Regions from separate parts of the Halomonas huangheensis genome, predicted to be linked through region 1. Evidence: riboswitches for the same ligand, from Rfam matches in the RefSeq annotation. Region 1 holds a riboswitch; the other holds the start of a gene.
The links. A riboswitch is a leader RNA that binds a small molecule or an ion and turns the genes downstream of it on or off. The one in region 1 is predicted to bind cobalamin.

Region 1 (14,731 bases):
TCCCCCTGCCTCTGTCCTGATCCTTCCGTCCCCGGACATCTATCACCGTCCTGTCATCAATCACTGAGACAATCCTGACGATACCGGTACTGGCAGTGTCGACCCACTTGACCGATGATGGGCAGACGCCAGGCCTGAACAGGCCAGGCGGCACTCCGACATGGACGATCCGGCAACCGAGGACACCCGATGGCCCTACCCCGCGTAGATCTGCCGCGCTTGATGGCGCACCGTGGGCTCTCTGCCCATGCGCCGGAAAATACCCTCGCCGCAATCCGCGCCGCTCATGCGGCAGGATTCGAATGGGTGGAACTCGACGTGCAACTGCTCGGCGATGGTACGCCGGTGATCTGGCACGATCCGGGAATGCGGCGCTGCTCCGACGGACGAGGCAAGCTATCGAAACTTCGGCTTGAGCAGGCACGCGAGTTTGATGTTGGTGCCTGGTTTGCCGACGGCTTTCGTGGCGAACGCATGGCGACACTCGATGAGACACTGGCAGTGATGGCCGAACTGGGGATGGGCCTCAACCTTGAGCTGAAGGTGGCGCGTGGACGCGACCCCGAGGCCCTCGCGGAATCCGCGATCCCGCGCCTGCTTGAAGCGTTGCCTTACGAACGTCGATTGGTATCCTCGTTCAGCCCCGCCGCTCTGGAGCACTCACGCAGCCTCGCCGATGCTTCAAGTCTGGCGCTTGGAGTGCTCTGCGAATCGCTGCCGCGCGGCTGGCAAGCGCAAGTGGATGCCATCCAGGCCTACAGCATCCACTGCGACTGGAAGCGCCTCAAGGAAAAGCGCGCACGCCAGATCAGCGAAGCCGGTATCGCCCTGCTCTGCTACACCGCCAATGACCCGCTCGCCTTTAAATCACGCTGGGACTGGGGTGTCGCCGGTGTTATCTCCGACGACCCCGGACGCTTCATCGCGGCGGGTATCTCGCAACAGTGACCCTCATCAGCCACTCTTACCAACCAACTTCAGAATGGCCGGCATATCCAGTTGTTCTTCAATGGCATCGGCCAGCCGATCCAGTTGCTGCTCGCGGTGAGCGTCGAGATCAATCCGCCGCCGCTCGGCAGACGCCAGACCCAGCAGGGACAACAAGGCCTCGCAGGCATCCGGGCCATCGAACAGGCCATGCAGATAGGTGCCCACTATCCGACCATCTGCACTGATGGCCCCTTCGATACGTCCCTCGAGGCTCATCAATGACTGTTCCAGCGCCGCACCACGGCTGACACCGTTATGGATCTCATAGCCGTGGATACTGCAGCTGCCTGTGGCGGTCGATAGACGACCGCTGACGCGACGCAGTTGCTTGCCAGGCGCCATGGTCGTGGTCATCTGCAGCAGACCAAAACCGGCGACACCTCCCGGTTCACCCTCGATGCCATCGGGATCATTGACCCATTCACCCAGCATCTGGAAACCACCGCAGATTCCCAACACCCTCCCGCCATAGCGCAGATGCTGCTGGATACGCTGCTCCCAACCCTGTTGGCGCAGCCACTCGATATCGGCACGGGTGTTCTTGCTGCCCGGCAACAGGATGACATCAGCAGCAGGCATCGGCTGATCAGGGCCAACCAGCGATACCGCTACCCGCGGGTGCAGTCGCAGCGGGTCAAGGTCGGTGTGGTTACTGATACGCGGCAGGACCGGCACCACCACCTTGAGCATCCCCTCGTCATCCCCTTCGCTGCGCTGCTGGAGCGACAGGCTGTCTTCGGCATCCAGCATCAGCCCCTGCAGGTACGACAATACGCCGAGCACCGGCTTGCCCTCGCGTTGCTCGAGCCATTCAAGGCCGGGTTCCAGTAGACCGATATCGCCACGAAAGCGGTTGATTACCAGTCCCTGAATGCGTGCGCGTTCCGATGCCGAAATCAGCGCCAGGGTACCGCACAACTGAGCGAAGACCCCACCACGGTCGATATCCGCCACCAGTAATACCGGGCAGTCGATGGCCTCGGCAAAGCCCATGTTGGCAATATCGCCTTCACGCAGGTTGACCTCGGCAGGACTCCCCGCGCCCTCGGCAATGATCACGTCATAGCGGCTCGACAACCGCTGCCAGCACTCCATCACCGTATCCCGCGCACGACGCTTGTAGGCGTGATAGTCCAGCGCCTGCATGCTGCCGATCGCCTTTCCGGCCAGGATCACCTGGGCACCACGGTCGCTTTCCGGCTTGAGCAGCACCGGATTCATATCGGTATGGGGTGCCACGCCTGCCGCCTGTGCCTGGAGCGCGGTCGAACGGCCGATCTCTCCGCCTTCGGCGGTCACTGCGCTGTTGAGCGCCATGTTCTGCGGCTTGAACGGTGCCACGCTGATGCCGCGTCTCTGCAAGGCTCGGCACAAGCCGGCGACAACCGTGCTCTTGCCTGCATCCGAGGTCGTTCCCTGTACCATCAAGGTCGCCATGCTACAGCTCGACTCCCTTCTGGGCCTTGATGCCCTGATCCTTGAAGGCATGCTTGACCACTCGCATATCGGTCACGGTATCGGCCAGTTCGACAAGTGGCTGAGGGGCGTTGCGACCGGTGACCACCACATGCTGCATCGGCGGGCGCGCCTGCAGGTCATCGAGCACCTGATCGAGGTCGAGATAGCCATGGCGCAGGGCAATGTTCAACTCATCGAGCACCACCAGTTGCACCTCGGGGTCCTTGAGCACCTTGCGCACCTGCTGCCAGGCCTCCTCGGCGGCACAAATATCACGCTCACGGTCCTGGGTATCCCAGGTGTAGCCCTCGCCCATGACATGGAAGCTGACACCGGACTGGTTGCGGAAGAAAGCTGCTTCGCCGGTGGCAAAAGCGCCCTTGATGAACTGTACGATGGCGACTTTCATGCCATGTCCCAAGGCTCTGGCAACCATGCCGAATGCCGACGAACTCTTGCCCTTGCCGGGGCCGGTGAGTACCAACAGCACGCCCTGTTCGCGATCGGCACGGGCAATGCGTTCACGCATGACTCGCTGTCGGTGGGCCATGCGTTGGGCGTGGCGTTCAGGATCCACGTCTGGTCGTGTCATGAGATTCTCCTTGAGCCGCTGCTGATGGGAATGATGTGGATGGGAATGATGCGGGTGGGAATGGTGTAGAGGAAAAGGCTGCCGCACGCGGTAGAAATACCGGCACACCATCGATATCCGCGGTGATCAACGGCTGGTCATAGAGCCGTTCCAGGGCGCTGGTCACCAGCATCTCGTCCCGCGGCCCCCAGCACGCCTCACCATCGGGGTACAACAGCAACAGATGATCGCACCAGCGCGCGGCGAGATTGAGGTCATGCAGGCACATCACCACCGCACTGCCATGACGCGCCTGCTCATCGAGCAGTGCCATGACTTCGACCTGGTGATGCAGATCGAGATGATTGGTCGGCTCATCGGCCAGCCAGATATCCGGCGATTGCGTCAGCACCGTGGCGATACTGACTCGCTGACGCTCACCACCGGACAGCGTGGCCAGCGAGCGCTGGGCAAGGTGGTCGATACCCAGCCGTTTGAGGGCCAGATGAGCACGCTCGATATCTTCGGCGCTCTCGTTGTGCCAGGCACGCAGGTATGGATGGCGCCCGATCAGCGCGGTCTCCAGCACCGTCGCTGGAAAGTCGTCATGACGCTCCTGAAACACCAGACCGACATGTTGCGCCGCCTGACGCCGCCGCCAACTGGCCAGCGGCCGGTCACCGAGAACCACCTGCCCGTCGGCCGGTTGACGCAGCCCCGCCAACGTATGCAACAGTGTGGTCTTGCCGACTCCATTGGGCCCGAGAATCCCCCAGCGGCTGCCAGGCTCCACCGTCAGTGACAACGCCTGGCCCAGAGAGCGGTCGGGGATATCGATCTGCAACGCATCACAATGCAGGCGCATGGCAGTCAACTCCGGCTACGGTGCAGCAGATACAGAAAGGTCGGCACGCCGATCAATGCAGTAATCACGCCCACCGGCAGCTGCTGTGGCGCGATCACCGTACGCGCGAGAGTGTCGGCAAAGGTCAGCAGTGCGCCACCGGCCAGCAACGAGGCCGGCAGAATCAACCGCTGATCGGCCCCGAGGCGAAGCCGCAGCATATGCGGCACCATCAGTCCGACAAATCCCACGCTCCCGGCAGTCGTCACCGCAATCGCAGTGGCCAGGCTGGCAGCCAGATACAACAACCATTCCAGCGGGCGTACCGCCACACCCAGCGCCGCGGCCTGTAACCCGCCGCGCGCCAGCACGTTGAGTGTGCGCCCCAATGGCACCAGCACCAGCATGCTCAACAGGGCAACGCTGAGTACCGGCCAGGGGCTGCCAGCATAAGCCATGTCGCCCATCAGCCAGTAAAGCATGCCCGGCAGCTGCTCAACCGGACTGACGGCGAGCAGGAAGGTGATGATTGCCCCCCAACCAGATGCCAGGACGATACCCGTCAACAGCAGGCGAGCTGGCGTCCAACTGCCGCTACCGTGGGCGAGGGCGAAAACAATCAGCGTCGACACCAGCGCTCCGACGAAGGCCGACGCCGAGACCAGGGCTGTGCCCAGACCGGCCAGCATTGCCAGCAACGCCGCCACCGACGCCCCGCCGGACAGCCCCAGCACATAGGGATCGGCCAACGGATTACGCAACAATACCTGCATCAAGGCGCCTGCCAGAGCCAACAAGGCACCAGTGCCGAACGCGGCCAGCGCACGTGGTAAGCGCAGCTCCCACACCAGCGTATGGTGCAATGGGCTGCCCTTGCCGACCAGCGTGGCCAGCATCTCGCTGGGTGCCAGACTGACACTGCCCAACGCCAGCGACGCCAGAATGGCCGCGAGGCCCAGCAGCGCCAGCCATAGTAGCGGCCTGAAGCGCGCGCCCTGCAGAGCGGCACGGGAATGATCAGCGGCGAGCACGTACGGTCTCCAGGTGCTGACAGAGCGCGCGGGTGCCCTCGACCAGGCGAGGGGTGGCACGTTGTACCAGATCGGGGTTGATGAAGAACAGGTTATCGCGCTGCACGGCCTGCATCTGCGTATAGCGCCGCCAGGCCTCGAGCCAGGTGGAGTCAGCCTTGCCCATACCGCCGCTAATGATGGCTTCAGGGTCGGCTGCCAACACCGCCTCCTCGGCGATCCGCGGCACTAGCGGAGCCTGATCGGCAAAGACATTGACGCCACCACACAGCGCCAGTGAACGACTGATCCAATGCTCACCGTTGACGGTCATCAACGGACTTTCCCACACCTCGTAGAACACCTCCACCGGCTCGGCATCGTGATAATGCTCGGTCAGCTCACTGACGTTCTGACGCAAACTGGTGGCTGCCCGTTGAGCGACCTCGCTGGTTCCGGCGAGAGTTCCAAAATGCTCAAGCGTCGTGGCGATGGCCTCGAAATTGTCAGCATCAGCATGGAATACAGGAATGTTCAGCTCGCCCAACCGCTCGATCTGCTCTCGCGGATTGCCCCCCGCCCAGGCGACGACCAGATCAGGCTCCAGCGCCAGCAACGCCTCCAGATCGAGGCGGTCGTAACTACCGATACGTGGTAGCTCCTCGGCCTGAGGTGGGTAGTCACTGAAACTCACCGCCCCCACCACCTGATCACCCGCTCCCGCGGCAAACAGCAACTCGGTGACGCTGGGGGACAGCGCGACGATACGCTGGGCAGGATGCTCCAGACACACCTGCTGCTCGGCATCATCCATCACACAGGCTGACGCGGCTTGCACCGTCAGCGAATAGCTCAAGGCAGGCAGCACGGCGGCCCATAGCGTCAATAGCCCGATGCGCACCTGCTGCCTACCCACCATTATTCGCCGAACCCGACGGTCAGCCATGCGGTACGGCCAGGATTGATATAGTCCCAGCCTTCGAAAGAACTCGAGGTCGCGTACTCACGATCGAAGACATTCTCCACCGACAGGCGGGCCTTCCAGCCCGGCGCAAAGCGCCAGCCCGCGCGCAGATCCAGGCTGCCGTAACCCGCCAGGCGCTGGTCATTGGCCTCATCGTTGTAGCGGTGGTTCTGGGCAACGAAGGAGGTTCCCAGGTTCCAATCGCCCAACTGGCGGTCGGCATCCAGTCGCAGGGTCTGGGTCGCACGCCGAGCCAACTGGTTTCCAGTATCGCGATCCTCTGGGTCGGTATAGGTCGCCGCCGCGGCCAGGCTCCACTGGTCGATATCGATACCCGCCGACAGTTCGATACCGCGAATGCGTGCGCTGTTGACGTTATAGGGCGCAGAAATGCCATCGCGCCGGGTATTGGCGATCATGTCCTCGATATCCGTTTGGTACAGCGCGAGATCCCAGAAGGCGTTCCGGAACTGGCCACGCACGCCAAGCTCCCAGCTCTCGGAGTCTTCGGCATTGAGATCGGGATTGCCATAGTCCGGGTAATAGAGCTCATTGAAGGTCGGGGCACGGAAGGCGGTGCCATAGCTGCCACGCAGCGTGTGATGAGAATCCAACTGATAGCCCAGCGCCAACTGGCCGGTCACCTCTTCACCATATGACTCATTGTCATCGTAGCGCAGGCCAGCCTGTACGCTGAAGGGCTCGAAATCCAGCAGGGCCTGGGTAAAGACCGCGACGTTGTCACGGCTGTCATTGTCGAAGTTGGTGGAACTGTCGACTTTATCTTCGAGGTACTCCGCACCAGCCACCAGCTCATGGCGACCAATATTGAAGGTATTGTCCCAACGCGCGGTATGAGTAGTGGTGTCGAAACGAGAGTAGCCATAATCAGCGTAATCATCGAGTTGATCCTGAGCCTGACTCAGGGTCACTCGCGATGTCCAGTTGCCGGTCACCGGCAGCTCGGCAAAGGCACCGGCCACCTGTTGTACATAATCCGAGTCGCCACCCTCATACTCGGTATTACCGCTGGCCCGCAAGCCAATCACACCCAGTTGTCCGCCGCCAGCGAGGTCCTGCGCGACACGCACCAGCCCCGACGTATTGTCGTAGCCCTTGTCTTCCCCACCTTCACGCACCGGTGCGCCACCGGTGTTGAGATGACTGGCACTGAACTGGTAGTGGGTCCCTTTGCTCTCCCCGGCCAGGCTGGCAAAACCGCGTACACCATCGGGCGAACCACCGCCAATGCTGATGCTCGGCCTGGGCTCGCCGCCACCATCATCACGTGTGAACAACTGCACCACACCACCCACCGCATCGGCACCGTACAGTGCACCACGTGGGCCACGCACGACTTCAATACGCTCGAACATCTGCGGATCGAGGAACTGCCACCCCGGTCCACCATTGGTGGCGGAACGCAGGCGGATACCATCGATCATCAACAGCGCGGACTGGCTGCCGGTGCCGCGCAGATACAGGCTGGCATTCTTGCCGAAGGCTCCGTTGGTCGACATATCAACGCCTGGCTGACCGCGCAGCGCATCGGTCAGGCTGACCGGGTCACGACGGCGCAGCGTTTCCTTGTCGATAACACTGACCGAGGCCAGCGACTGGCTGGCAGTACGCGGTGTAAGGGTCGCGGAAACCACCACTGGATCGAGGGTGATGGTTGCGTCGTTGTTATCGGATGTCTGGGCGCTGGCCTCGGCAACCAGCAGCCAGGGCGCGGCAAAAAGCCCTGGCAAGATGCCGACACGGCCGGGGGTGAAGGAGCGAAGCATGTAGGTATCCCTTGGCGCCATGCGCACCCGCATGACGTGAACCCTGAGTCTTCCAGGGAGGGATGGCAACGGAGAGGCGTCGGATAAGAGAGCACCTTGCCGTCGGGAGCCCACCGCCCCTGGCATGGAATCTCAGGCCGGTCTCCGGGCTGACGAGTCAACACAGGGTGTTGGATACGACCACCTTCCCGTGACTGTCATGCAGTACACAGTGGCGTTCATGGGCCGTATTTAACTCGATCACCGTTGCGGGGGCAGCGTCGGAATATCACCGACTTCCCGTTTCACCCCAACACATCTGCGGGAAAGCCGAGACGGTGTGCGCTCAAGACTTTCCCTCGTGTGCTTGCGGGGCACCTGAGAGTGTCGCGTAAACTAGCAGTGGCCGTCGCGGGCGTCAAACGGCGTGCGACAGACGCCACGTTACTCACGGGTTAGAAAGAGATGACTTGAGACAACGGACCAGTCCATGGCGTACATACCACACTTGCTGCGCCACACATGCGGCGTCCTGGGCCAGCCAGCCGGCCAGATCCCTCAGCCGCCGCTGCTCGGACTCAAGCGGGACGATGCCTCGCCCGACCTCCGGTACGATCAGAATGATCTCAGTCCTGCTTTCATTCTCGCCAGATGACACCCGAGACCAAAGGTTCAGTCCAGCCTGCCAATATTTGCGTAGTGTCTCGTCATCATGTTCCCGTAATTGTTCAGCCAACCAGTCCAGCCAGCCGTCGATCACCAGCGGCAGTTCGTCAACCTCCGCGCCTCGATCCAGAGCCTGTCCGGCGGTTAGCCAATGTGCCAAGGGAAAACGTTGCCTTACGCAATCTCGCTTGCCGGCGCAGGCACCGCCAAGGAAGAGCTGCATTGCCATTCTCCCGACTGTTGGATAAATACCCAGCGCCGCCCCGCGGCCTGGCCGACTACGCCATCCCAGAACGCGACACCGTCATGGACACGACGTAGTTCACGGATCACACCACCATGGGTGACGACCAACACCTTACGGTGCTGCTCAGCCTGCGCCCGAGCGAAGATATCGCCTAACGCAAGGTGCAATCGTTGACGCAACTGCTCCGCCGATTCACCACCGGGAGGGGCCATTTCGCCAGCGCTGTCGATCCAATCGCGATAGATGGCATGCTCCTTCAGTTCTTCCCAACTACGACCCTCGAACTCACCGAAGTCATTCTCACGCAGACGCTCATCTCGACGTGCCTCGGGCCAGCCCCGCCCTTCGGAGATATGTGCCAGTGTCTGACGACAGCGCTTGAGATCACTGCTGACCACGGCATCGAAATGCTCCCCGGCCAACTCGTCACGCAGGCGATCCATATCGGGTAGTGCATCCGGCAGCAGCAGTTCGATATCGCGCTGTCCCTGGTAACGCTTGTCGAGGTTCCATTGCGTCAGACCATGGCGAACCACCACCAACTCGAGATACATACCATCAGCCATACTTCTCCTCCTTCGATTGCGGCGCCCAACATATCGCCATTGATGCCCTGGAACAGGCGCCTTACGACAGCCACAGCACCAGCGACAAACACCAGACAAGCTACCAGCAACAGCAGCCCCATACTGCCCGCCACCAGGCATATCACCAGCGGAACAATCGCCGCTCGGGCCAGGTCGCACCACCCCAGCCCCTGCTGCCAGGCATGGGCCAATCCATGCGGACGCGCCGCGGGCACACGAACCAACAGCGCCACGGCCATGAAGCGCGCCAGGCCAGGAACCACCACCAGCCACAGCGCGCTGGCCTCGGATGCCAACAGCGTACACACCAGCGCCAGCTTCCAGGCGAGATGAAACACCAACGCCAGAATCGCAAAGCTGCCGACCTGGGAATCCTTCATGATTTCCCAGCGACGCTCGAGAGAGGCATTACTGCCCAGGGCATCGGCCAGGTCCATCAATCCATCCAGATGCAGGCCACCGGAAATGGCGACCCACAGCGAGACCAGCAACAAGGCCAGCAATGGTTCGGGCAATGCACCCAACACTGCGGACACTGCCCACAGCAACATGCCAATCAGCAATCCCACCAGCGGGTAGGCACATACTGCCCAACGCCGCGTAGCGGGATTCCACCGGCACTGTACCGGTAACGGCAAGCGGGTCAGAAACTGCAGCGCCAGCCCCAGCCCCTCCAATGCATCACGCCATGTGGCGCGAGGCGGCAGCGACTCATCGACCATCCTGTGGACTCCTTTCCCACGCTTCAACACCGGGATCTTGAACCTTCCAATCGAGCGGGCATCCCGCCACAACTTCCATGACACGATCCGCCTGCTGAGCCATGTCGCGGTGGAGAAGCTGAAGAAACGAGAGATACTGCCAGACCAACGCATCCGACGGCGGCAGTTCTTCATTGAGATCATTGGATACCACCACCAGCGCGATATCGCGTTGACGAGCATCCGCCACCAGGCGCTGCAACATTGCGCGCCCATCAGACTCACTCCACGCGCTGGCGAACATCAGCTGGCTGGCCCATAGCGTCAAACAGTCCAGCAATACCGTATCGCCCGCAGCCACATGGCGCCAGGCCGTGAACAGGTCCACCGGGGCTTCAAGTGTCACCCAGTCGTCACCACGGCGCTCGCGATGATGATCAATGCGCTGCAACATCTCACCATCACTGCGTGCGGCGGTTGCCAGATAGCAGAGACGCGTCCGCCTTCCCCGCTGCCGCCAGAGCTTCTCAGCGAGCCGCTCCGCCACCTGACTCTTGCCACTGCGGGCTCCGCCACTGACGAAGGCAATCACCTGGTAGCTCCACCAGCATCGTCCGCGCAGTTCGGTAACGTATCCAGCCCGGCCTTCGACACGTTCTGCAACAGGTTTTGCAACACACCCAACAGCGCATCATTGATCGCCGGCGTGGACAGTGCGAGACGCAGCCAGGCACCGTCGAGGCCGGCAAAGGTATGGGTATGCCGGGCGATAAAGCCATTCTCGGCGAGATGACGCAGCAGTGCTTCGCCGTCAGCTGGCGTGGCCTCACCCGCCATCCGACACAACACAAAATTGGCATGACACTCCGCTACCACCAACCCCAGTTTGCGCATACGCATCGGCACACGTCGTTGCTCGGTCGCCACCCACCGGCTGGTCGCTTCGGCGAAGGCGTGATCCTCCAGCAGATGCGGAACGATCGAAGCTGCCAGACCATTGACACTCCAGGCACTCTGGCCGGCGGCAAAGCGCTGGATGCGCTCGGCACTGGCCAGCAGATAGCCGATACGCAGCCCCGGCAGGGTGTAGAACTTGGTCAGTGAGCGCAGCAGCACCAACGGATAATCCCGCTCAAACAGATCATCGAGCGGCGTCTGCTCCACGGCGAACTCGATGAAGGCTTCATCGACCACCACCAGAGTGTCGCTGCTGCGCGCGGCTTCGAGCAACGCTTCGATCTCTTCGCGTGACACGCAGGTCGCGGTAGGATTATTGGGCCGACAAAGAAACATCAGGTCGACATCCACAAGTCGGTCGATGAGTGCTGCCAGCGGCAACTGGAAGTCCTCACCCGCCAGAGCAATACGCTCGACCGACAGGCCACTGGCGGCACAGGACCGCGCATATTCACCGAAGGTCGGCTCAACGATCAGCGCCCGTCCTCCACGGTAAGCGCGTGTCACCAGATCGATGGCCTCCGCGCCGCCATTGGTCAGCCACACCTGCTCTTCCGCCAACCCATGCTGCTCGGCAAGCGCCTGGCGAGCCGCTCGGCATTGGCCATCGGGGTAGCGATACAATTCGGTGAGATTGCGGCTTAACCAGTCCGGTACCCAATCGGGAGGACCGAGTGGATTGAGGCTGGCACTGAGGTCCTTCCAGCCTGGCGACGGCCGAACTCCCAACTGCTCGAATATCGCGCCTGCCTGGCCACCGTGTGCAGGCCACGGCCCTGGTTGCGTCATATCTGCGGCCCCGCTCATCGACATCTTCACAGCATCATCCTCATCCGTACAGGTCGATCAGTACAGGTTGATCAGCACCAGCTTCAGCAGCACCATTCCTGCCAGCATCAAGCAGACACCCAGGGTACCGGCGTACAGACAGTGCACCACGCCCTTGATATGTTCCGCACTCAATTGCTGACGCGGTTCGCCCAGCAACGCTCGCTCAGAGATCTGATCGCCATAGTGGTTACGTCCCCCCAACTGCACACCCAACAGGTTGGCGGCCATGGCTTCCGGCCAGCCACTGTTGGGACTGGGATGGCGAGGAGCCTGAGCGCAGGTGGCTCGCCATGCGCCGCTACTGTGCAAACCAGGCAGCCCCCAGGATAGCAGCCACATCGCGAACGCGGTGAGGCGTGCGGGCAGCCAGTTGAGGACATCATCCAGCCGGGCCGATGCCCAACCGAAGTCCGCGTAACGCTGATTGCGATAACCCACCATCGAGTCCAGCGTGTTGACCGCCTTGTAGGCCAGTGCCAGCGGAGCCCCACCCAGCATCGCCCATACCAGCGGCGCGGTGATGCCATCGACGGTATTCTCGGCCACGCTCTCGACACAGGCTCGGGTCACACCACGCTCATCCAACTGAGTGGTGTCACGGCCGACAATATGACTCACCGCGCGACGTGCCGCGACGAGATCGCCGGCGGCAAGAGGCCGATATATTGCGTGAGCCGCGCTGACCAGCCCGCGAGTCGCCAGGCACGATGCCAGCAACAGGATCTCGGCAAACACACACAGCCAGACACTGATTGCACTGAGCACCGCAAGCAACAAGGTAGCGATCATCCAACTGGCGATAACCACCGTCAGCGTCAGACACACGCCTCGCCAACGTCGCTGTCGGGGCGAACCGCGATTCCACTGCCGTTCGAGGACAGCGATGGCCCTGCCCATCAATACCACCGGATGCGGTAGCCAACGGGGATCGCCGATCACCAGGTCCAGGCACAGCCCCAGCATCGCCATCAAGGCCAGTTCGGGAGACAGGATCATAACGGCCTGGTTTCCGGCTCTGCCGTGACTCCTGCATCGTCAAAGGTGGCCATTTCAGCGAGTACCGCGCAAGCCGAACGCAACAGCGGATACGCCAATGCCGCGCCACTGCCCTCGCCCAACCGCAGGCCCAGGGATAACAACGGCTCTACGCCAAGCGCCTGCAATGCATGGCCATGCCCGGACTCATCGGAACGATGGCCGGCAATCAGGTAGTCGCTGGCGTCGGGGCAGAGTCGCGTGGCTGCCAGAGCGGCGACCGTGGCGATAAAGCCATCCACCACCACCGGTAATCGCGCTGCAGCGGCGGCCAGACAAGCGCCCGCCATGGCGGCAATTTCAAGGCCACCAAGCTGAGCCAACACGGCAAGCGGATCGGCTTCGGTACGCGCCCTCGACAATGCCTTTTCGATGACCCGGCACTTGTGCGCCAGCCGCTGATCATCGATGCCCGTGCCTCGCCCGACGACCTGTTGTAGCGACAGCCCTGTCCAGGCGGCGAGCAGCGCACTGCTGCTACTGGTATTGGCAATGCCCATCTCGCCGAGGATCAGGCTACGACAGCCCTGATGACGCGCTCGCTCCACCGCGCGCACTCCGACCATCAGCGCCTCGCGGGCTTCATCGAGTGACATCGCGTCTTCTACAGCGATATTGCCGGTGCCATTGCGCACCCGATCGATAATCACGCCTTCAATGCCTTCGCAACTGGTGACGACGCCTACGTCCACCACTTCCAGATAGGCGTCGATCTGCTTCGCCAGCACATTGATCGCTGCGCCACCGGCAGCAAAGTTGGCGACCATCTGCGCCGAGACCTCCTGGGGGAAGGCCGACACGCCCTCGGCGGCGATACCGTGATCCGCCGCAAACACCAACACCGCTGGAGCATCCACGCGCGGCAAAGGTTGCGCGGTAATCCCCGCCAACTCAGCCGCCAGCCACTCAAGACGCCCGAGGCTGCCTCGCGGTTTAGTCAGTTGGTCGAGACGTGCCAGGGCCGCGGCTCGGCTAGCGGCGCAGGCCGGCTGGATAGATTCCAGCATGATATCGAGATTGCTCACTCAGCTATTCCAGTTCGCCAGGCAGGGGAAAGTCGATGGCGGTTGGTCACCACCGCTGTGCAACGCAGCTTAACAGATCGACGGCTGGCGTATCCGCCCCGAAGGCCGCTCCAACCGCGCTGAACCACGCTTAACTACACCACGCCAGTCGCTACTGGCCCCCGCCATAAGAGCTACACCACATTGCGAAAACGCATGATATGGCTGCCATCGAGCGGATCCTCGATCAGGTCCGCATGAACGCCAAAGGTGTGGCGCAGTCGAGTGGAGGTCAGCACCTGGCCGGGAGGCCCGACGTCAATCAACCGCCCCTTGTCCATTACGCCGATACGGTCGCAATTCATGGCCTGGTTGAGATCGTGCAGAGCAATCACCACGGTGACCGGCAGCTGTCGGACCAATTGCAGAATTGATAACTGGTGGCGGATATCGAGGTGGTTGGTCGGTTCGTCGAGCAACAGGATCTTCGGCTGCTGAGCCAGGGCGCGAGCAATATGAATGCGTTGGCGTTCGCCACCGGATAGCGTATGCCAGAGCCGATCGGCAAGATGCCGCATATCGACATCCCCCAGCGCACGTTCGACGACCGCATCGTCGTCGCTGGACCAGGGACGTAGCGGCAAGAGAAATGGTGTACGTCCCAGCGACACGACCTGGCGTGCCGTGACGCGATCCGTGGTATCGGCCTGCTGCTCGACCAGAGCTACGTGGCGAGCAATGTCCCGCCGGCGCATTCCCGACATTGCTCGATCATCCACCATCACCGCGCCACGACGAGGCTTGCGCAAGCCGGCAAGCAGACGCAGCAATGTAGTCTTGCCAGAACCATTTGGGCCGACAAGGCCAAACATCTCGCGGGGCTCCACCTCGAGGCTGACATTATCCAGCAGCCGGCGTCCCTGAACGGTCCATTCGAGCTGTTCAGCACTCAGTTTCATCGTCTTCTCATGCCTCTGATCATGATCAGTGCGAAGGCCGGGGCACCAATCAGCGAGGTGATGACACCGATCGGCAATACCTGCCCTGACACCAGCGTGCGCGAGAGGATATCCGAGCCGATCAGAAAAACCGCACCGGCC
Region 2 (14,731 bases), 1.4 Mb from region 1:
CTTGTACAGCTCAATCGTTTTATTGCACGACGTACTTGAGCACGTTCGTCGATTTACTCAGCGCTTCGTCTCTTTATGGGGTTGTCGAAATTGTCGAGGTAATCGAGTACTTCGGGCGCACTCAGGCCAGACACCAGCGGGCGGTCATCCGCTCGACCGTCGACAACCAGATCGAAGCGTCCGTCGTTGCCCACAAGGCACAGCGTCGCAGGGCACTGACGTGCACAGCCCTTGGCACAGCCGGAGACATGAACCGACCCCGCCACTCGCCCACCCAGGTGCTCCGCCAGCGCCTGAGTCGCAACACTCGCCTGGGCGCAATACGGCGCTCCGGGACAGGCATCCACAGCCAGCCGCGGGTCGCGCTCATCCATCGGCAGCCCATGGCTCGTATCAGTTTCGACACCCTCGATCAGCAGACGCCGCCAGGCCGTCACGCGCACCGCACTGATCGTGGTTGGTTGCAGGGCCTCGGCGAGGGTTGAGGCGGCCACGCGCCCAAAGGGAATGCCGACGACCATGCCCAATGGATACTGCCCCAACGCCAGCGGCTTGCGAATGGGCGCTGGCGATACGCGCCCCTCTGCCCAGTCCGGCAACGGCACACGGTGGCGACGCATGCGCCCCGCCGCATTACCCCCGCTGTCGATAAACCATTGCGCAAGGCGCAGCAGAGCGCTGATCGCCTCATCGGGTGAGGCCACGGCCAGCCCCTGTGCGCGGCCATCGGCACGCACCAGCAAGCTGCTGCTGGCCGCACGCTCGATGCGAAAATCCGCCGAGACCTCGCTCAACATCGGCGCCACTCCGGCATCGATGGCAAAGCCGACCTTGCCCGGCAGCGCCGGCAGTTCGTCCAGACGCGCCGTCAACTGCTCGGCCAGGCGTTGCGTGTCATCCCCCGGCTGCCAGTCCGGGGCCACCAGCAGATTGCGGCGGCGTTCGGCCTCGGGGTCCGGGTCAAGCAGTCCCTGTTCCGCGAGACAGGCCAGCAGCTCGGGCCAGTGCTGCCGGGTAACGCCACGCAACTGCAGATTGGCGCGATTGGTGACTTCGATCAGACCGCTGCCGAAGGTCTGCGCCGCCTGACACAGCGCCAGCATCTGCTGTCGCGTCAGACGGCCATGGAACGGACGAACGCGCACCAGCAAGCCATCGCCGGAGGCCATCGGCTGCCAGGCACCGGGGCACCAGCCCTTGACCAGCGGAGCCGTGCTTGCGCCGCGACTCATATCGACGTGCCTTCTGCGCTCGACATGCCGACTTCGCGGCCCTCATCGAGCTCCAACAACAGGTCCTGCAGCGCCGCACCATGCTCGCCGGGTTCCTGCCACAGCCCGCGCTGGGCGGCTTCCAGCAGGCGTTCGGCCATTTCCTCCAGGGCGGCGGCATTGTGTTGGCGCAGAAAGCGCTGATTGGCCGGGTCAAGCACCAGCGCCTCGGTGACCTGGGCATACTGATAGTCGGCCACCAGTTCGGTGGTGGCATCGTAGGCAAACAGGTAATCCACCGTGTCTGCCATTTCGAAGGCGCCCTTGTAGCCGTGCTCGCGCATGGCATGAATCCATTTGGGATTGAGTACCCGCGAACGGATCACCCGGTTCAGCTCTTCCTTGAGGGTCCGGATTCGCGGCCGTGCGGGGTCGGCATGATCGGCGTGGTAGATCGCCGGTGTTGTGCCACCGAGCATTCTTGCGGCATTGCTCATGCCGCCCTGGAAGGCGTAATAGGTACTCGAATCGAGGATGTCGTGTTCGCGGTTGTCCTGGTTGTGCATGACCGCATCCAGGCCCGCGAGCTGCTGCTCGAAGGCCGCTCGGGCGGCGGTGCCGGACTCGGGAAACTGACCATAGGCGTAGGCGCTTGCGCGTAGATATTCCTCGGCCAGATCATCCGCGCCCTGCCAGGCACGGTTGTCGATCAGTCGATCGAGACCGACGCCATAGTCGCCGGGGCGACTGCCGAAGACGCGATAACTTGCCTCACGCGCGGCGGCATCGGCGCTCAGTCCCTGTGACTCAAGCTGCTGCTGACGCGCGACGATACTGTTGCGAATGCTGTTGCTGTCCCCCGGCTCGGCATAGGCGGCTACTGCCTGAACGGCGCTATCGAACAGGCGAATCACATTGGGGAAGGCATCGCGGAAGAAACCCGACACCCGCAGCGTGACATCCACCCGCGGACGTCCCAGCAACATGGCGGGAATCACCTCGATATCGACCACGCGCTGCGAGCCCAGCGACCACACTGGCCGCACCCCCATCAGCGCCAGTGCCTGGGCAATATCATCACCGCCGGTACGCATGGTTGCCGTGCCCCAGATCGACAGCCCCAGGCGACGCGGGAAGTCACCGTTGTCCTGCAGGTAGCGCTCGACGAAGGCCTGGGCCGATTTCTCGCCCAGCGCCCAGGCGGCAGGCGATGGAATCGAGCGGTTATCGACGGTGAAGAAGTTACGCCCGGTGGGCAACGTATCCAGACGCCCGCGACTGGGTGCGCCACTTGGCCCCGGCGGAACAAAGTAACCGCTCAAGCCATCCAGCAGCGACTGGATTTCCATCTCGGCCCCGCGCTGCATCGCCGCCCATACCGTGTTGCGGGCATAGCGCAGCAATTCTGCAGTGGTCGGATACTCCCGCGCCAGTTCGTCGAGCGAGCCCTCGGCCGGAGCGTTCTCGGCCAGTACGTTCTCAGCCAGTACGTTCTCAGCCAGTACATAGCCGGCTACCAACCGATGGGCCAGCAACTCCAGTCGTTCACGCGTATCCGCCGCCGTGCGCCACAGCGACGTATCCAACTCTTTCAGCACTTTAGGCCTGGGGCCTTGCCAGGCCTCGGCTCCAGCCTTCAGCGGGTCGAAGTCGGCCAGATCAAGGTCGTCTGCCAGGTTATGCAGCAGGCCGCGCTGTGTGACCGACTCGCCGCGTGGCAGGCGCAGGATGGCGACCAGTGTGGCCGCCAGCTTGTCGTGCTTCGGCAGGCTACCGAGCACATGCAGGCCATGGCGAATCTGGGCTTCCTTGATATCGCACAGCCAGGTGTCCAGTTCGTTGAGCAGCGCGTCATCGTCGTCACGATCCATGCCATGGGCCAGCTCCTGGTCGATGCCGGACTCACGCAGATGCTCGACAATGCGCTCGCGCAGCAATGCCTCGCGCCGTGGGTCCATGCCCAGTGCCTGGTAATACTCATCGGCCAATGACTCCAGCTCCGCCATGGGACCGTATAGCTCGGCTCGCGCCAGCGGCGGCATCAGGTGATCGATGATCACCGCCTGGCTGCGACGCTTGGCCTGGGCGCCCTCACCGGGGTCGTTGACGATAAACGGATAGAAGTGCGGCAGCGGCCCCAGTGCGATATCCGGCCAGCATTCGGCGGACAGCGCTACGCTCTTGCCCGGCAGCCATTCAAGATTGCCATGCTTGCCGACATGGATGACCGCATCCACCTGATAGTGATCACGCAGCCAGAGGTAGAACGCCAGATAGCTGTGCGGAGGTGCCAGTTCGGTATCGTGATAGGACTGGGTCAGGTCATCGATGAAGTCGCGTTCGGGCTGGATACCGACGAAGGTGTCGCCGAGGCGAATACCGGCGATCATCAGCCGTCGCTGGCGACACTTGGGATCGTCCTCCGGCACGCCCCAGCGTTGTAGCACGGTGTGGCGCAATGCCTCCGGCAAGGTCTCGAACCACGCCTGGTAGTCCTCCAGCGCGATGCTCTGCCAACAGGGTCGCAGGTCCAGTTCGGCGTGCTGATTGGTGACCGCACCCTGCAACAGCTCGATCAGCGCATCACCATTGGCTGGCACGCCGTTCACTGGATAGCCTGCCGCCTCCAGCGCCTGCAGAATCCGCAGCGTCGACTCCGGCGTATCCAGCCCGACACCGTTACCGATGCGACCATCGCGGTTGGGATAGTTGGCGAGGATCAGGGCCAGCCGCTTGCGTGCGTTCGGCTGCTGTCGTAGTACGCAATAACGCCGGGCCAGCTCGGCCACAAAGGCCGCGCGCTCGGGGTGCAGCGCATGGCGAATGATCGGCAACTGGCAGCGCTCGCTGTACAGCGCTTGTGTCTTGAAAGCCACGGCACGGGTGATGATTCGCCCGTCCATTTCCGGCAGCACCACCTGCATCGCCATGTCGCGACTGCGCAGGCCATTGCTGCCTTCGCTCCAGTCCTCCTGTGTGCTGCTCGACAACACCGCCTGCAGCACCACCGGCCGTCCCGTCAGCAGCACGCCATCCTCCGTATCCCCCTCATCGTCAGGGCTGCGGTTGATGGAGAACCCGGTGGTATTGACGACCAGCATCGCCCCACTGTGTTCGAGCAGATGATTGACGAAGGCCAGACAACGCTCTTCCTTCAGCGAGGTCACCGCCACCGCCAATGGCTCCAGGCCACGACGGCGCAGCGCTTCACTCAGGCCATCCAGCGCCTGAGTATTGGCCCCTTGCAGATGGCTGCGATAGAACAACAGTAGACACACCGGACGCCCGGCAATACGCTGCTCTCGCCACTCACTCAGGGTGGCTTCCCGTCCCTCGCGATCAGCGGTGGCCGGAAGGTACAGCAGGGCATCGGGCATGCGCCGGGGCTCGCGCCAGTTCAGCTCCAGCCCCAGACACTGCTCACCGACACAACGCAGCAATTGCTCGGCGTTGTCGGTGCCGCCTTCGCGCAGGTAGCGCCAGACCCGATGCGCCAGCTCCAGAGGTACGCTGGAATCCTTGAACAGTGCCTCATCCGGCGCATCGCAGCCCGGCACCACGATCAACTGACGCTGCGGGTCATCTGCAGCCCATGCCAGCAACCGCTCATACCCATAGCGCCAATAGCCGCGACCACCAAGCAGCGACACGATCACCAGGCGGGCCTTTTCCAGCACGCGATCCTCATAGAGATCGTAGGCCGCTGGCTTGACCAGGTGCATCCAGTTGGCAAGCCGCAGTGTCGGATAGTCATCGGCCAGCCGCTCGACCGCCTGGGCCAGCGCCGACAGGCTGCTGTCGGCAGCGGACAGGATGACGACCTCGGCAGGCTCCTGCTGCAGATCGACGATACCTTCATCGTCGACGAACCCACCGGGCCTGGCGGCAAACAGATGCATCAGGCGCTCACATCAATCTCGGTAACATCGTCGATCTGTGCGGCGGATAACGCCTTGCGCAGTGCCGCTTCATCCAGTGACCTGCCGATGATCACCAGTTGCGTGTGGCGCACTTCGTCCTGACGCCACAGGCGATCGAAATAGCTTTCCAGACGCTCGCCCACGGCCTGGACCACCTGACGCATGGCCTTGCCGGGAATCGAGGCAAAGCCCTTGGCGCGATAGATCTCCTGGTCCTTCAGCAACTGCCGCAGGGCACCAGCCAGCGCCTCGCCATCGACGTCTCCCAGCCGGATGACGCAGGAGTCGAAATGATCGTGGGCATGGTCGTGATGGGCGCCTTCGGCATGATGGCGATCATGATGGTTATCGATGTGATCGATATGCTCCTCGCTCGCCGCACCGATCCCCATCAACGCCTCCAGTCGCGTGCTGTCGCCTGCCAGCGTCTGATCGATGAACAGCGTCTTGACCGAGTCCGGCACACGCTTTTGGATCAGCGCCTCGACCCGCTCGCGCTCCCCGGCTTCCAGCAGATCGGTCTTGCTGACCAACACCAGGTCTGCGGCGCTTAGTTGGTCGTCCAGCAACTCGCGCAGGCTGGGGTCATGATCAAGACTCTCATCGGCACGGCGCTGCGCCTCGACCCGCTCGACATCAGCGGCATAGCGTCCGGCGGCGACCGCCGGCCCGTCGACCAGGGTAATGATGGCATCGACCGTGCAATGCTGACGGACCTCCGGCCAGTTGAAGGCCTGCACCAACGGCTTGGGCAGTGCGAGACCACTGGTCTCGATCAGGATATGGTCAATGTCGTCACGGCGTGCCACCAGCTTCTTCATCACCGGCAGGAATTCCTCCTCCACGGTGCAGCAGATACAGCCATTGGCCAGCTCATAGATGCCGTCATCCGCCTCGGATGACGGACGTTCATCGTCGCAATCCAGCGCACAGCTACGTAGCAGATCGGAGTCGATATCCTGCTCGCCAAACTCATTGACGATGACGGCGATACGCTTGCCGGTCACACCGCGTAGCAGACTCGCCAGCAGCGTGGTCTTGCCACTGCCGAGAAATCCGGTCACTACCGTGGCGGGAATCTTGTTCAGTTGCATGCGGGAAACTCCTCAGGAGAACAGTCGTTCAGCGTATCGCCGCGCAACAGGCGCGCCACGGCGATGGGATTGTTGGGAAAGAACAGGTGCAGATAGGATGCCGTGAGACGGCGCACGCGATAGATGGCCTCGCCAGGCGCGGGATGACGCTGGCGTCGGCCATGGGCGATAGGCTCTGGGGTGCCTTCACTGACCGAACGGTGATGGGCATGGCCGCGAATCGCGCCCTCGGGCAGCTCGGCGGTCTGCATGCCCTGGCAGCCATTGCGGCCACGCATCCAGCCGTGGCCAGCCATCAGCCCCAGCATGCCGTGGGTCTGTTCAGCGTGATCCGTCAGCGTCTCCAGGCAATAGAGCATGCCGCCGCATTCGGCGAGAATCGGTTTATCCGCAGCGAAGAAATGCCGGATATCGTCTGCCAGCGAAGTGTTGGCCGCCAGTCGAGCGCCATGCAACTCGGGATAGCCACCCGGCAACCACAGCGCGTCACAGACCGGCAACCGCGCGTCATTCAGCGGCGAGAAGAAACGCAGCTCCGCTCCCATCTGTTCCAGCAGATCGAGATTGGCCTGATAGATGAAGCTGAAGGCCGCATCACGAGCCACTGCGACAACGAGCCCCTCGAGCATGGGAGGGATGCTGGCCTCGGGACGGGCATCGCCTGTCACGGTGTCAAGAGCAGGAGCAAATTCGACCGCTGGCATGGCGAGCAGCGCCTCGCCCAGCGAACGCGCTGAAGGCTCTGTCAGCAAGGCACTGGCTCCGGCCTCGAAGCGGGCTTCCAGGTCGTCGCGAATCTCCTCGGCCTGCACCAGCCCCAGGTGCCGCTCGGGTAATGCCAGCCCGGCGTCACGCGGCACCGCCGCCAGTAGTGGAATCGAGTCCGGCATTGCCGCTTCAATCAATTCACGGTGGCGTTGCGAGGCACAGGCATTGGCGATCAGCCCGACCACCTGGATGTCATCACGAAACCCAGCCAGACCGGAAACCAGTGCTGCCACCGTCTGGGCCATGCCCTTGACGTCCATAACGATCACCAGCGGCAGGCCGAAGCTGGCGGCGAGGTCGGCACTGGAAGGCTCACCGTCATACAACCCCATGGCGCCTTCGACCAGAATCAGGTCCGCGTCCAGCGCTGCTTCGTACAGTCGCTGGCGACACCAGGCCTCACCCGCCATCCACAGATCCAACTGTTCGACTGGCTGACCGGATGCCTGAGCCAACACCTGAGGGTCGAGATAATCCGGGCCGGTCTTGAACACCCGCACCCGCTTGCCCTGATTGCGCAGCATCCGCGCCAGTGCTGCGGTGACCGTGGTCTTGCCCTGCCCCGATGATGGCGCAGCGATAAACATCGCCGGACAGGCTGCGGTAGTAACCGGCAAATGCTCGCGCTGTTCGATGTGAGAGCTGATCGTATCAGTGGTCATGCCAGTACCTCGCCAGACAAGGGGCGATAGCAAGCATCCAGCTGCCTGGCAATCCTCTCCGCCTGGCCGCGCTTGACGCTGGACTGTTCGGTATCCACCACGATGCAGTCGCCCAATGGCGGCAGGTCACCGACAGACTCTCGAGTGCGGCCATCGGTAATCAGGTAGGTGCGCACATGCAGACCGGGCTGCTGGCGCCGCCATTGCTGAATCATGTTCACGGCACGCTGAACAGCCGCGCGCAAAGGTGTTCCTCCACCTGCCCGAAGGGTATCGAGTCGCTTGACGAGTTGCGCAGGAGCACGGCGGCGCGTCATCAAGGTGCTGACATCATCGTTACCGAAGCCCAGCACCGCCATCTGCTCGCGGGCGGCATAGGCCTGGCGCGCCAGAGCCTCGACCAGCCCCTTGGCACGGCCCAGCAGTTGCTGACCCAGCGTAGAGCCGGAGGTATCCAGCAACACGAAGTGCAGCACCGTCTGTCCACTCCGCGCTTTGCGATAACGCAGTCGCTGTGGCGGCCACTGGCCATGGTTGGCCAGCAGGGTGTTGAACCAGTCCGGCGATTGCGTATCGGCGCGTGTCCGTCGCTGCCCGGTCTGCCGCCCCTTGCGGTTGCGGCGAATGCCGGGTGGCTGATGGGAGATGTCCGCCTTGATATGCGGTGTGTTGATTTCCTGGAATTCGGGTAATGATGTCGCACGGGCCTGCTGCTGCACCGGTGGCATGGCACCCCACTGCCCCTGTTCGCCTGGTGTGCTTGACTCACTTGCATGCTCCGCCGAGCGCTCCCCCATCGTGGAAGCAGGTGCTTCACCAGGCGGCTCTCCAGCACCAGAGCCACCGCCACCTGACGGCTCATCAGGTGGAGAGCCGGGAGGCATTGAATCAGAAGGCGGAGAATCGGGAGACTGGCTAGCTTCGGCGTCGCGGGTGCGGCGATGGGCCAGTACCCAGGGTTCGACGATGTCGATGTCCTCTCGCGTCACTACATCGCTTCCACGCCAGGCAGCATGGGCCCGCGCAGCGCGGTGCCAGCTCACATCGGCACGCATCCCTTCAACACCCGCCGCATCACAACGAGTGGCAATCTGCTCATAGCAGCCATCGGATACGGCAATATCTGCCAGGGCTTCACGTGCGGCCTCGATGCGCTCTGTCAGCGCCAGTTGCTCGGCACGATGGGCCGCCAGGCAAGCCTCGGGGTCACGTTCGAACGCCTCGCGTTGCTGCACGATGGCGACCCGCTCCTCGACGCTCGGCGTCGCCTGCAGTTGCAGACACAGGCCGAAGCGATCCAGCAGCTGCGGGCGTAGTTCGCCCTCGTCCGGGTTCATGGTGCCGATCAGGCTGAAGCGTGCCGAATGGGCGTGGCTGATGCCGTCACGCTCGACGGTATTGATGCCTCGCGCGGCGACGTCGAGCATCACATCCACCAGGCTGTCCGGCAGCAGATTGACTTCATCGACGTAGAGCACGCCACCATCGGCTCGCGCCAATAATCCCGGCTGCAACCTCGCCTCGCGCTCCGACAGCACCTGTTGCAAGTCGAGGCTGCCAATCAGGCGATCTTCACTGGCTCCCAGCGGCAGATTGACGAATGGCGGGCGCTTGCCCTCGGCATCCTGCGGCAGGACGTCGGCCAAGGCACGAGCCAGAGTCGACTTGGCACTGCCCCTTGGGCCACTGATCAACACGCCCCCCACTCGGGGATCGATGGCATTGATCAGCAATGCGGTCTTGAGCGCCTGCTGACCGACGATGGCGACAAACGGAAACTCAGGCGGAAGTGTCATGAGCCACCAGCAGCGGTGCCTGGGTCAGGCGCCTGAGGACAAGCGTGCACAGCAGACCGGCCAACAACCAGAACAGCAGATTGGTGATGCCAGTGGCCCAGATGAACTCTCGATGCAACTCGTTCAACGCCTGCACCACTTGAGGGTCAGGGTGGCTGAACATCGGCCCTTCATGACTCGGCACCCAGCTATAGGGCACCAGCAGTAGCGGCAACCCGAGCAGACGCTTCCAGCCAGTGGCCAGAATCAGCAGCGCCAAGCCAGCGGCAGCAGCCACCACAGTGGTGATCCACCATGTCTGGCGGGCTTCGAGCGCTGCCGCCGAGGCACCGGGAATCTCCGGCGGCAATCCCAGTGACGGAGCGACGAAGATGGCGAGATAACCCAGCACCCCGACCGTCAGACCCGCGAGGGGCGTCAGCGTCAGGCGTCCCCGATCATGGAGTTGATTGAGCAATACCAGCAGGATGGCGGCAAAGCCGATGCCGGCACCGATATTGGAGACCATGGTGTAGAACAGCCGCTCGCCACCATCGGCCGGTGCCCAGGCCTCTCCCCCATGGTGGTGGTCATGATCACCATGCGCCTGCTCGTGGTTATGGCTATGATCATGGCCCAGGGCCATATCAGCACCACCGACGTTGAGTTGTTCTTCAACCTGAACGTCAGACTGTCCTTCAAATTGCTCTGCCGCCAGCAGAATGGGCGTCACGCCTATCACCTGCATGGTCGTCATCGCCAGCCCAAGGACAATACCGATCAGGCAGGCACGCAGTATCAGGGAACGGAACATCGCGAATCCTCCAGAATGCATTCAATACCTACGCCGCCGGTGCAGTCATGACGACTACACGGCGGCAATGACCATCAAGTCCCGCTCAGTGGCAGGGAAAGACGAAGACGTGTCGGGTATCGTGGGCCGCGTTATGGGCCACATTCATCGGCAGGAAGCCGACGGCATAGAGAATCAGCGCGCCAAACAGCACCACGGCGCCCTGCTGGAGAGCCGTCAATCGGGAATGGGAACGCGCAGAACGCTGGGAGGAAAGCGTGGAAATGGAAGACATCTTGTACCCCTGGGTGCCCGCCGCACCGCCATTGGATGGATCAGTGTGACAGGCCGGTCTCCGGGCTCGATGAGCGCGTTTCCAGTGGAGAAACGCAGTCGCCTGCACCTTCCCGGCCGGGGCCAGTGGTCTCTGCAAGCTACTCATTCATTACCGTTGCGGGGGCAGCGATGGGATTGGCCAAAACACGGCCGTACCATACTTCTCGATTATCCCCTGAATGGCAGGGGCACCTGTCTCGATTCGATTATCGTAAAGCAATTTTCCAGACAGGTGCAATCTGCATGCTCAAGTATCCCGAGAAGAGATGCCGCTGGATCTCTCGGATAGCCACTCGGCCAGCGGGTGTTCAGCGTCCAATGTCTGCTGCCAGCCGTTGTGATGCACCAGCTGTTGCAGAGGCAGCCGCGAGCGCCATCCCCTGGCTTCCAGCTCCGGCTGCTCGAGGAATTCACTGACATAACCGACACACAGATAGGCCAGCGGATATACCGATTCCGGCAGTTCCAGTACCTGGGCCAGGCGTTGCTGATCGAGGATGCTGACCCAACCGACGCCGATCCCCTCTGCGCGTGCGGCCAGCCATAGGTTCTGTACCGCCAGGCAGGTACTGAACAGGTCCGTCTCGACGATGGTGTTACGACCCAGCACCGTGGGACCGCCCCGACTGCGATCGCAGGTGATGCAGATATTCAGCGGGCTATCGAGGATGCCCTGCAACTTGAGGGCGAGATAGGAGGAACGTCGTTCACCATCGTAGTTGTCGGCCGCTCGGGTATTTTCGTGCTCGAAATTCTCCAGCACCCGGCGCCGCACCTCGATGCTATCGATCACCAGGAAGTCCCAGGGCTGCATGAAGCCGACTGAAGGTGCATGGTGAGCGGCCTCCAACAGCCGCCCCAGCACATCAGAGGGAATCGGATCGGGCAGGAATTGGGAACGCACATCACGACGCTCGTAAATGGCTCGGTAAAGCCCACGGCGCTCTTCCTCACTGAAGTCCTCACTAAAGGAGTGATGCGAGCGAGTCATTGATGCTCTCCACGGCAGATAGCGGAAATCGGCAGCATTGCGCCGCCCTGACGCCATGGAGCAGTCAGCGAAGACTTCCAGGCTTTCCTTTTCAATTCAACACACTGGGCAGGTCAATTCAACACACTGGACAAACATAGGCAACCTGGCAGCACGTCACTACCACCAGATCGGATCAATCGGTTCAACAGGGAGAGGCTTCAGATCACTGCAGGGTCACCACCAGAGAATGCCCGGAGCCGCAACGGCTAGTACGATCACCTGCGAAAAATCCACAAGACGCTTGTTGTCTTCACTGAAGGCCCCATTGGCAAAGAAGTCGTCGAAGAAGGTATTCACGGTGGCATGAAAGCTCAGGAAAGTGGCCATGATCAGCGCATACCCCGCTCCCGCAGCAATCACCCCGGAACCATGAAGCAGCATCAGTATCGCGATCACAACACTCGCCCTGAGCAGCAGGCGACGTACCCTGTTGTCGTATTCGTGCTCATAGGTTTCCTGCCAGCTCAGCAGCCAGCAGAGACCCTCGGACTCTACTAGATGGTCAATGCCTTTCATCTCTCTCCCCTGACGAATCAAGCGTGACAGTGGTCACGGCTGTCCGGCCATGGCCCCAATGGAGTCACGGTATCAGCAGAAGATTAAGCTGCGCTTACGCGTGGTTGAGCGTCGATAATTCCAGCCAGGGAAGATCGTCGACAACGATACCAACCCGGCGCACATGGCACGGTATCGACCATGATGACGCCAGGCGAGGGGATATCACAGCCACCGTCACGACACCGGGAACATACCCTCCGATATTCAGGAAATGTCCTACATGGCTACGTCACAAACCCGCCGGACAAGGATAGCGACGATCAGAGGTGCCGGCCTTGACCACTTGCCCCGGGACATCATGACCGACCAGTTCAGGAAGCGTTGCCGACAGTGCGATTAGCGCTTCCAGATCAACACCGGTGTCGACGCCCATCTGCTCGAACATGTGCACCAGATCCTCGGTACAGACATTGCCGGTGGCACCTGGCGCGAACGGACATCCGCCGAGGCCGCCCAGCGCCGCATCGAAATGCTGGATGCCCGACTGCCAGGCCGCCAGACAGTTGGCCAGCCCCATGCCTCTAGTATTGTGCACATGCAAGGTAAAGGGTGTCCGGGACCAGCGGGTCACCACCGATTCACACAACCGTGCCACCTGAGCCGGATTGGCCATGCCAGTGGTATCGCACAACGACACGCCCTGTACGCCGAGCTCCAGCAGCCGCTCGACAAATCCCACTACGCGAGCCTCCGACACATCACCGTCAAACGGGCAGCCGAAGGTCGTCGACAGCGAGGCATTGATGAACACCCCACTGCCCTGCGCGAGGCGGATGATCTCGGCAAACTGCTGCAACGACTGCTCAGGAGTCATGCGTAGATTGGCCCGGCTGTGGGAATCACTAGCCGACATCACCAGATTGATCTCATCGACGCCGCTCGCCAGCGCTCTCTCGCAGCCCTTGACGTTGGGCACCAGTACCACGATATCCACGCCCGGGACCCGGCGGATGCCTTCTACCACTTTCGCTGCATCGGCCAGGTTGGGGATCGCCTTCGGAGACACGAAGGACGTGGCTTCGATCTTGTCCAGCCCGGTCGTACTCAGGCCATCGATCAGACGAATCTTGTCCTCGGTAGTGACCCACTGCTTCTCGATCTGCAGCCCATCTCGCGGCGCCACATCATTGATATAAACCCGCTCACCACGATGAGACATGCTTCGCTCCTGATTCTTCACGCCCGCCTGTTTCTTCACGTCCGCACCATTCCTCTCATCGTGCATTACAGAATGCCCCTCTCGCGCAGCTTGTGTTGGGTCTGCTCATCAATGCCCAGTTCGTCCAACACCTCACGCGTATGCTGACCGAGCTCCGGCCCTCCACCACTGATCCGTCCCGGTGTGCGGCTGAGCCGGGGCAATACACCCGGCACCTTCAGCGACGACCCGGAAGCCAGTTGGATGCTCTGGATCATCTCGCGGGCCTGATAGTGCGGGTCACTGACAATGTCCTCAGCGGTATAGGGGAAGCCCACCGGTACTCGTGCCGCTTCCAGCACCTCAAGAACATGCTCGCGGGGATGCTCGGCGGTCCACTGGCCGATGGCACCATCGATCCGCTCGGCATGCGCCGTGCGTCCGTCGTTGTGCGTCAGACGCGAATCCTCGGCGAGATCATCACGCCCAATGGCGACCATCAGGCGCTTGAAGATGCTGTCGCCATTGCCGGCAATCAGCACGTAATCACCACCACGACAGGCATAGGCATTGGAGGGGGTGATGCCCGGCAGTGCACTACCACCAGGCTGGCGAATCTCCCCGGTCGCATCGTATTCGGGCAGCAGGCTCTCCATCATGCCGAACACCGACTCATACAGTGCCACATCGATAAACTGCCCCTTGCCACTACGTTGACGCTCCTGCAGTGCCAGCAAGGTGCCGATTACCGCATACAGCGCCGACAGGGAATCGCCGATGCTGACGCCAACTCTCACCGAAGGTTCTCCAGGCTGACCAGTCAGGTAACGCAACCCGCCCATGGCCTCACCGACTACCCCAAAACCCGGTTTGTCACGATAGGGGCCGGTCTGCCCATAACCCGAGACACGGACCATGATCAAACGCGGGTTCAGCGCCGAAAGCTCGCCCCATCCCAGGCCCCAGGACTCCAGCGTGCCCGGCCGAAAGTTCTCGACCACCACATCACACTCGGTCACCAGGCGACGTACGATATCCTGGCCCTCGGGGTCACGCAGGTTGAGCGTCAGCGAGCGCTTGTTGCGTGACTGCACATGCCACCACAGCGAGGTGCCGTCCTGCAGCTTGCGCCAGCGACGTAGCGGATCTCCTACGCCCGGCGGCTCGACCTTGATCACATCGGCACCAAATTCACCCAGCAACCTGGTCGCAAAAGGCCCGGCGATCAGTTGCCCAAGCTCCAGTACTTTAAGCCCCTCCAGTGCCATACCACCTGTTGCCTGATCCGACATCTTGCGTCTCCAGTCCTGTTGTCATGTATGGTTGCAGGATGGCGCAGCGCCCCACCTACAGCAATTCGGTATTGGTCCCATTTGACGTCGCAACGGACAACGTCTCGTGGGTACGACCTCTCTGCGCCCGCCCGGGATGCCCACCACAGCT

Region 2: it holds a riboswitch for cobalamin, as region 1 does, so the genes downstream of both, AR456_RS20875 (CbtB domain-containing protein) here and AR456_RS12845 (TonB-dependent receptor domain-containing protein) in region 1, are expected to answer to the same signal.

What each region holds. Positions count from the first base shown of each region.
Region 1 covers NZ_CP013106.1:2,944,799-2,959,529, forward strand. Annotated here, with positions in the region: gene AR456_RS12815 (glycerophosphodiester phosphodiesterase family protein) at 190-948, shown strand; gene AR456_RS12820 (cobyric acid synthase) at 955-2,427, opposite strand; gene cobO (cob(I)yrinic acid a,c-diamide adenosyltransferase) at 2,429-3,040, opposite strand; gene AR456_RS12830 (ABC transporter ATP-binding protein) at 3,015-3,884, opposite strand; gene AR456_RS12835 (FecCD family ABC transporter permease) at 3,890-4,894, opposite strand; gene AR456_RS12840 (cobalamin-binding protein) at 4,881-5,819, opposite strand; gene AR456_RS12845 (TonB-dependent receptor domain-containing protein) at 5,792-7,624, opposite strand; cobalamin riboswitch at 7,743-7,952, opposite strand; gene AR456_RS12850 (bifunctional adenosylcobinamide kinase/adenosylcobinamide-phosphate guanylyltransferase) at 8,052-8,492, opposite strand; gene AR456_RS12855 (histidine phosphatase family protein) at 8,444-9,082, opposite strand; gene cobS (adenosylcobinamide-GDP ribazoletransferase) at 9,034-9,825, opposite strand; gene AR456_RS12865 (bifunctional adenosylcobinamide kinase/adenosylcobinamide-phosphate guanylyltransferase) at 9,815-10,396, opposite strand; gene cobD (threonine-phosphate decarboxylase CobD) at 10,393-11,550, opposite strand; gene cbiB (adenosylcobinamide-phosphate synthase CbiB) at 11,608-12,588, opposite strand; gene cobT (nicotinate-nucleotide--dimethylbenzimidazole phosphoribosyltransferase) at 12,585-13,634, opposite strand; gene AR456_RS12885 (ABC transporter ATP-binding protein) at 13,826-14,590, opposite strand; gene AR456_RS12890 (FecCD family ABC transporter permease) at 14,587-14,731, opposite strand, start outside.
Region 2 covers NZ_CP013106.1:1,543,523-1,558,253, reverse strand. Annotated here, with positions in the region: gene cobG (precorrin-3B synthase) at 54-1,232, opposite strand; gene cobN (cobaltochelatase subunit CobN) at 1,229-5,110, opposite strand; gene cobW (cobalamin biosynthesis protein CobW) at 5,110-6,225, opposite strand; gene AR456_RS06980 (cobyrinate a,c-diamide synthase) at 6,216-7,655, opposite strand; gene AR456_RS06975 (AAA family ATPase) at 7,652-9,451, opposite strand; gene AR456_RS06970 (CbtA family protein) at 9,435-10,244, opposite strand; gene AR456_RS20875 (CbtB domain-containing protein) at 10,330-10,518, opposite strand; cobalamin riboswitch at 10,553-10,770, opposite strand; gene bluB (5,6-dimethylbenzimidazole synthase) at 10,807-11,550, opposite strand; gene AR456_RS06960 (hypothetical protein) at 11,767-12,108, opposite strand; gene AR456_RS06955 (hydroxymethylglutaryl-CoA lyase) at 12,380-13,309, opposite strand; gene AR456_RS06950 (CaiB/BaiF CoA transferase family protein) at 13,375-14,580, opposite strand.